DNA from 2 places in the Companilactobacillus pabuli genome. Region 2 is predicted to be linked to the other one. Evidence: a T-box and tRNA genes for the amino acid it is inferred to sense, from the RefSeq annotation. Region 2 holds a T-box; the other holds one or more tRNA genes.
What was found. A T-box is a leader RNA that pairs with one kind of tRNA and senses whether it is charged. The one in region 2 lies ahead of leuS (leucine--tRNA ligase), so its partner is inferred to be a tRNA-Leu.
Positions count from the first base shown of each region.

Region 1 (3,506 bases), 1.2 Mb from region 2:
TGCTATAAGTATAGCTATCTTTGGAGCTTAAATACTCATCAGTAGCTATTTGGTAATAGTCCGTATTTTTAATACTGATTGTTTTCCCAAGATACCATGTACTATTCTTTGGAACTTTTCTCCCAAGATTATCTCCATTGGAATTGTATAGATCTGCTGAAGATGAATCTACATCTACAAAATTTCCGCTATTAACGGATTCAGCCTTGACACTAGTCGGTGAAAATGAAAAACCTAAGCCAAGTAAAATTGTTAAAAACATTACTACGAGCTTTTTCATTTTTTATACTTCCTTAGTCTCCTTAGACTAACTAAACTGTAATATGTTTAAACAAATATTACAATAATTGAGCTTACACATATATTTATAAAAAAAATCACCAGACTAAATAATCTGATGATTTTTAAATTTATTTATGATCTATCTTTTTCAACAAATCGTTATTTTCATTAACCTTAGCTAAATAATAAGCCAAGTTATTGAAAGTTTCATAATCTGCTTTTTTGTTCTTATCATTTTTAATTGATAAGGCAGCAAAGTAATTTAATTCATCCAAGAAATATGAAACATGTTTTTCATTTGCAAATTTTAAACCACGTTGACTGAAGTCAAATGATGTTTGATAAGATTGCATTTTGGCAAAAGAACCAGCTAATGTCTTGCAAATAAAGAGGATTTCCAATTCATTGGCATTTTTGAGTTCGACATCCTCATCACAAGCATTAGAAATCATTTGGAAATAGTATTGTGCGCGGTCATCATGTCCTTGGCCTAAATAATCTAGTCCTTTGAACAAATAAGCTAACAAAGTATAAATATCATCATTAGCTGATTTAGTATACTGTAAAACTTTATCAAGAGTGAACAATGAGGCATCAAAGTTACCCTTCCAATAATCCAACACACCAGTAATCAATTCGTATTGCTTCATGTCGTTATCGCTCAATTTTCCCTCGAGTGAAGACAACTTTTCCGCTACATCTGAAGTATCTCTCAATAATGTATCTTTCTCTAATACATCCAAGGCACTATCCTCTTTGGCAGAAGCTTTACTTGAAAAATCACTAAAAACATCGTTTAATGTTAAATCTAATTTCAAGCAAATCTTAATAAGGATATTGACCGTGGGTGCGATATTATGTTTCTCAATTTTGCTAATTGTATTCTGAGTACAAATATCATCAGCTAACTCAATTTGAGTTAAGTTCATTTCTCGTCTTTTATTGTAAATAATTGATCCAAGAAACAATGGCAACACACTCCTATCTATCGTTATGACATTTATCAATAATACTATACCACCGGATAAAAAAATATATATAGTTATCATAAATAAATAATCCATTATTAATATATATTTTTATGAATATTTGCATATGCACAAAAAAACTTGTGCTCAATTTCCAGTATTATCAACCATTGTAAAAAAAAAGCAGTCGAACAAATTAATGTCCAACTACTCTAGTGATGCGGGTAAGAAGATTCGAACTTCCACGGAGATAATTCTCCACAAGATCCTTAGTCTTGCGCGTCTGCCAATTCCGCCATACCCGCATGCACGTTCTACTATACACATAAATAAAAAAATTATCAAGACGAAATAGTAATATCTTTGATATATTTTAGTTTTCCATGACATTTTCCGCAGACATATTTTCGAGCATTTATCTTTTTTACACGACGATAAATATGATGACAATTATTACATTCATAAATGTGATAGTTTTTTCTATGAACGGTGCTCTTAATTGGAGAAAAACGACTACCGCCAACTTGTTGCAAAAGAATTTTAAAAGTTCGATCCTTATGCTGTGCTGGCAATCCATCATTGTACAAATGATAGTGGCATAATTCATGTTTTATGACACCGATTAATTCTGCCCGACCAAAATCCCGATATATTTTAGGATTAATATCAATATTTTTATCTCGTAAATGAAAACGACCACCAGTGGTTTTTAACCGACTATTGAAATACGCTTGATGAATAAAAGGTTTCCCAAAATATTCTTGGGAAACCTTTTTTACTAATGCAGTTAATTCTAAATCATTCATCTTAAGCTAAGTTAGTCAACTTTTGAATCAATTTAGAAAATTTATCCATGTACTCATCTTGCTTCTTTTCTGCTTCATCAAACTTGTGACGGTCGATTTTTTTATTGTCACCGATACTTTCAGTCATATCAGCACAGCCAGCAACATAATTCTTGAAAGCTGAAACCAAATTAATGTGTGTTCCCATCAATCTAGCTGGTGCCTTACCCTTTTCCAATTTTGCTAAAGTTGTTTGATAATTCTTTGTACCAGTAGCGAAATCTTTTTGAATCTTTGTATATTCTACATCGTCTAATTTATCAACTTTGCTACGGTCTAATGCATCACGTAATTTTTCAAATTCTGGATTAAGTTTGTCTTGTTCATCTTGAATTGATTGAACAGTACTGTTAATTAAATTGCCATATTGCATAGCTTTCTTTTGTGCGGCATTCATAGTAATTACCTCTTGTTTTCTTTTTGTGTTTTTTCGGTATAAATATCTTTTTCAATAGTAAATCTAGGACGTTGTTTAACTTCACTAAAAATTTTTCCAACGTATTCACCGATTACACTAATACTAATTAATTGTACACCACCAAGTGCCCAAATAGATATCATTAGTGAAGACCAGCCATCAACAACATTACCATTGATTTTTTGAATAAAACTATAAATCAATAAAATCAAACTGATTAAAACGATAAAAAATCCTAAGCCCATAATCATCTTTATAGGAACAATTGAAAACGAAGTGATTCCGTCCATCGCAAATTTAATCATCTTGCGTAATGGATACTTAGATTCACCAGCAAATCTTTCTTTACGAGCATAGTAAACTTTGGCAGATTTGAAACCTACTAAAGGTACGATCCCACGTAAAAACAAATTTCTTTCACGATAACTCAACAAAACTTGGCACGCTCTTTGGCTCATCAAACGATAATCCGCAGAATCAGGAACTAAATGAACTCCCAAAAAGCCCATGAATTTGTAGAACATCTCAGCTGTATTACGCTTAAAAGCCGTATCAGTATCACGATTATTTCTAACGCCATAAACTACTTCTGCACCATCGAGATATTCATCGACCATTTTAGGAATCGCATTAACATCATCTTGTAAATCAGCATCTATCGTTATAACGGCATCTGAATCTTTAGAGGCACGAGTTACTCCGGCCAACAAAGCTCCCTGATGACCAAAATTACGGCTCAATTTAACACCAGAAACTAATTTAGATTCTTTAGAGAAATTATCAATCATACTCCAAGTCTTATCTTTACTACCATCGTCGACGTAAACAATTTTACTGTTGGCAGAAATCTTACGTGACTCAATCAAGCCATTAACAATTGCTGATAATTCTTTTGTCGTTTCTGGCAAAACTTCTTCTTCGTTGTAGCAAGGGACTACAATACTTAATTTGAATAAATCAGACATTCATTTTCCCCCATTTTAATTTAAACCA
Region 1 is NZ_CP049366.1:286,391-289,896, reverse strand. Features, by position in the region: gene G6534_RS01395 (SLAP domain-containing protein) at 1-280, opposite strand, end outside; gene G6534_RS01390 (helix-turn-helix domain-containing protein) at 411-1,250, opposite strand; tRNA gene G6534_RS01385 (tRNA-Leu) at 1,470-1,555, opposite strand; gene G6534_RS01380 (SprT family protein) at 1,592-2,056, opposite strand; gene G6534_RS01375 (hypothetical protein) at 2,058-2,492, opposite strand; gene G6534_RS01370 (glycosyltransferase family 2 protein) at 2,498-3,478, opposite strand; gene G6534_RS01365 (hypothetical protein) at 3,471-3,506, opposite strand, start outside.
Region 1: it has a tRNA-Leu gene. The T-box ahead of leuS (leucine--tRNA ligase) is inferred to sense a tRNA for this amino acid. The anticodon was not compared.

Region 2 (3,506 bases):
TTCTGCACCACCAATATATAGATCAACTGGCAACCACTTCTTCAACAAGTCATAGTCGGCAAGTTTTTCATCATTATGTGGATCGATGTATCTCAAGTAGTACCATGATGAACCAGCCCATTGTGGCATTGTATTAGTTTCACGACGACCTTTACGACCGTTTTTATCAACTACATTGACCCAATCTGTTAAGTTAGCTAATGGACTTTCACCCGTTCCTGAAGGTTTAATATTTGAATCTTCAGGAAGTTTCAATGGCAATTCGTCTTCTGGAACTAGTGAAGTTGTACCGTCTTCCCAGTGAATGATAGGAATTGGTTCACCCCAGTATCTTTGACGAGAGAAGACCCAATCACGAAGACGATAGTTAACTTTCTTTTCACCATAACCTTTGTCTTCAAGGTATTCAACGGCACGATTGATAGCATCTTCTTTGTTCAAGCCATCCAAGAAATCAGAATTGATATGCTTACCGTCACCAGTAATAGCACCATCTTCAAGGTTTCCTTCAATAACTTGTGTCATTGGTAAGTCAAATTTCTTAGCAAAGGCGAAATCACGATCGTCATGAGCAGGAACAGCCATAACAGCACCTGTACCATAAGTAACTAAGACATAATCAGAAATCCAAATAGGAATTCTCTTGCCGTTTACAGGGTTAATAGCATATGCACCAGTGAAGACACCAGTCTTTTCATCGTTCAAATCAGTTCTATCAAGATCTGACTTGTGAGAAACTTCTTCCTTGTAAGCTTCAACAGCAGACTTTTGTTCAGGCGTTGTAATCTTATCAACTAACTTGTGTTCTGGAGCCAAAGTCATGTACTCAACACCAAAAATTGTATCAGGACGAGTTGTAAAGACGTTAACTGAATCATCTGAGTCAGCTATTTGGAAAGTAATCTGTGCTCCGACTGAACGGCCAATCCAGTTTCTTTGCATTTCCTTGATACTTTCTGGCCAATCAATATCATCAAGGTCATCCAACAATCTGTCAGCATAAGCTGTGATTTTCAACATCCATTGACGCATAGGCTTTCTAACAACTGGGAAACCACCACGTTCTGTTTTACCATCGATGATTTCTTCGTTAGCAACAACTGTACCTAAATCTGGTGACCAGTTAACCAAAGTTTCTGATTCGTAGGCCAAACCTTTTTTGTACATTTGTTCAAAAATCCATTGAGTCCACTTATAGAATTTAGGATCAGTTGTTTGAACTTCACGGTTCCAATCATATGAAAAACCTAATGAATTAATTTGACGTTTGAAGTTTTGAATGTTCTTTTCAGTGAAATCAGCTGGATTATGACCAGTATTAATAGCATATTGTTCAGCTGGCAACCCGAAAGCGTCAAAGCCCATTGGATGCAAAACATTGTATCCTTGAGCGCGCTTCATTCTAGCGATGATATCAGTAGCTGTGTATCCTTCTGGATGTCCAACGTGAAGCCCTTGACCTGATGGATATGGGAACATGTCCAAAGCATAAAAGTTCTTCTTATTTGGATCTTCAGTAGTTCTGAAAGTATCATGTTCCTTCCAGTACTTTTGCCATTTTTTCTCGACGGTGTTGTGATTGTACATATTTTTCCTCCTATAAAAAAAATCCTATGACTATATAAATATAATCATAGGACGAATTATCGCGTTACCACCTAAGTTCCACACTCTCGTGCGACTCTCGAAATCCTTAACGAGGATTAACCGTAGTCACTTACTAAAAGTTCGGCAACTATTATCAGTGGACGAGTTCGAAAATAAGAATCTACGCATTCACATCCCCATACGCTTTCTGAAAAGTATTCTTATAATCTACTACTTCCGTTGCTTTATATCTTATACCAATAATGTTTGTCCGACAACCAATAAATCTGAATTTAAATTATTTAATTGTTTAATATTGTCGATTGAAGTACCAGCTTGTGTGGCGATGGAATCGATTGTATCACCATTTTGAACAGTCACTGACTTACTTTGACTACCACTATCTGAATCATTTGAGCTGTAATCATTTTGAACATCGATCGTGGAAGAATCATCATCACTAGATGGTACATACTTCTCAACACCATCACGTTCATCTTGTACAAAAACTGGAGCTTGTTGGTCACCATAGGCATCACCAACATTGCCAGTATCATCTGAAGTCTTATTGGACAAATTAGTCATAGTAACACCATTATTTTCATTGCCAATAATCTTTGTCACTGTCAAAGTTTTACCTGGATAAATATAGTTGTCAGTCTTCAAGTCGTTTAGATTCATCAAAGTATCAGTCGACATATTAAATTTATCAGCGATTGATTGCAGAGTATCTCCTTGAGCTACTGTATAAGTTTGATCTTTATCTGAAGCATTGACATCAAATTGCGTCAAATTATACTTCTCAATCATACTATTAAGTTTGTCAGCATAAGTCGTATCGGTCGCATAACGACCAGTCAAATACTTAGTTGCATCCTTATAAGACGTAGTATTACTCTTCCAAGCACCCGCATATAGTTGAGAATTACCACTAGTTCCACCTCGAAGTAATGAAACGTAATCCTCTAGCGATTCCTTGTAAGAAGGATACTTTCTAAAATTAGAACTGATGGAATACAAACTACCCGTTCCATCGTCTTCTTGAGTCCCCATATTAACTGATTCGCCGTTATAATCTCCCTTAATACCAAAGAGATTGTAATTAGGTGCGCTAGCTAAACCACTAGTTCCCCAACCACTTTCAACCATGGCTTGGGCAATCATAACTGAAGCGTACAAATCGTTATTAGAAGCTAGTTTACGGGCAGAATTACCAATATAATCGATAAATTGCTCATCGCCAACTCCTTTAGAACTAACTGGAGTTACTGTCCCCGTTGCAATATTTTGATTTAACAAATTATTGACAGACAAAGCTTCAGCCTTAACTGGAGTAGGTCTTGAAAAACCGACTTCAGCTACTGCGGTACCAACGAACATACTTGACCCAAGAATCGTCAAATTTCTTCGTAAGTTTGCGTTCTTAGCTTTTTTATTATTTAATCTAGTCAAACGGCTATCTTCGAGTTTGCGTTCATAACGTGTAATAACCATAGATATGCTCTCCCTCAAAATCTTTATACTTTATTATATTTCTTAACAAAAACTTAAACAATAGAGAGATCAAAAAATATGAAAATATCTACAAAAATATCTGTTTTAAATTTATTTCTTTTAGGTTTATTTGTTTTTTGGGCTATCAATGTAGCTACAAATACCACTCTTATCAACAATTTTGATAATTTCTTCATCAATCAGATCTATCATCATAATAGTTTGACGATTCGTCTTTTTTCTAATTTTACGAACTTAGGCGACACTTTTCCAACAATCGGTGTAACCGCAATCATCTTCTTGGCTTTAATTTTCAAAAAGTATTATTATGCTGGAATTTATCTCGTTCTCAATAAAGTGGTCATTGCAGGTCTTAACAGCTTAATAAAAATCATCGTCAAACGTCCACGTCCTAGCCACCACCA
Region 2 is NZ_CP049366.1:1,492,769-1,496,274, forward strand. Features, by position in the region: gene leuS (leucine--tRNA ligase) at 1-1,587, opposite strand, end outside; T-box leader at 1,632-1,841, opposite strand; gene G6534_RS12295 (glucosaminidase domain-containing protein) at 1,840-3,081, opposite strand; gene G6534_RS07275 (phosphatase PAP2 family protein) at 3,160-3,506, shown strand, end outside.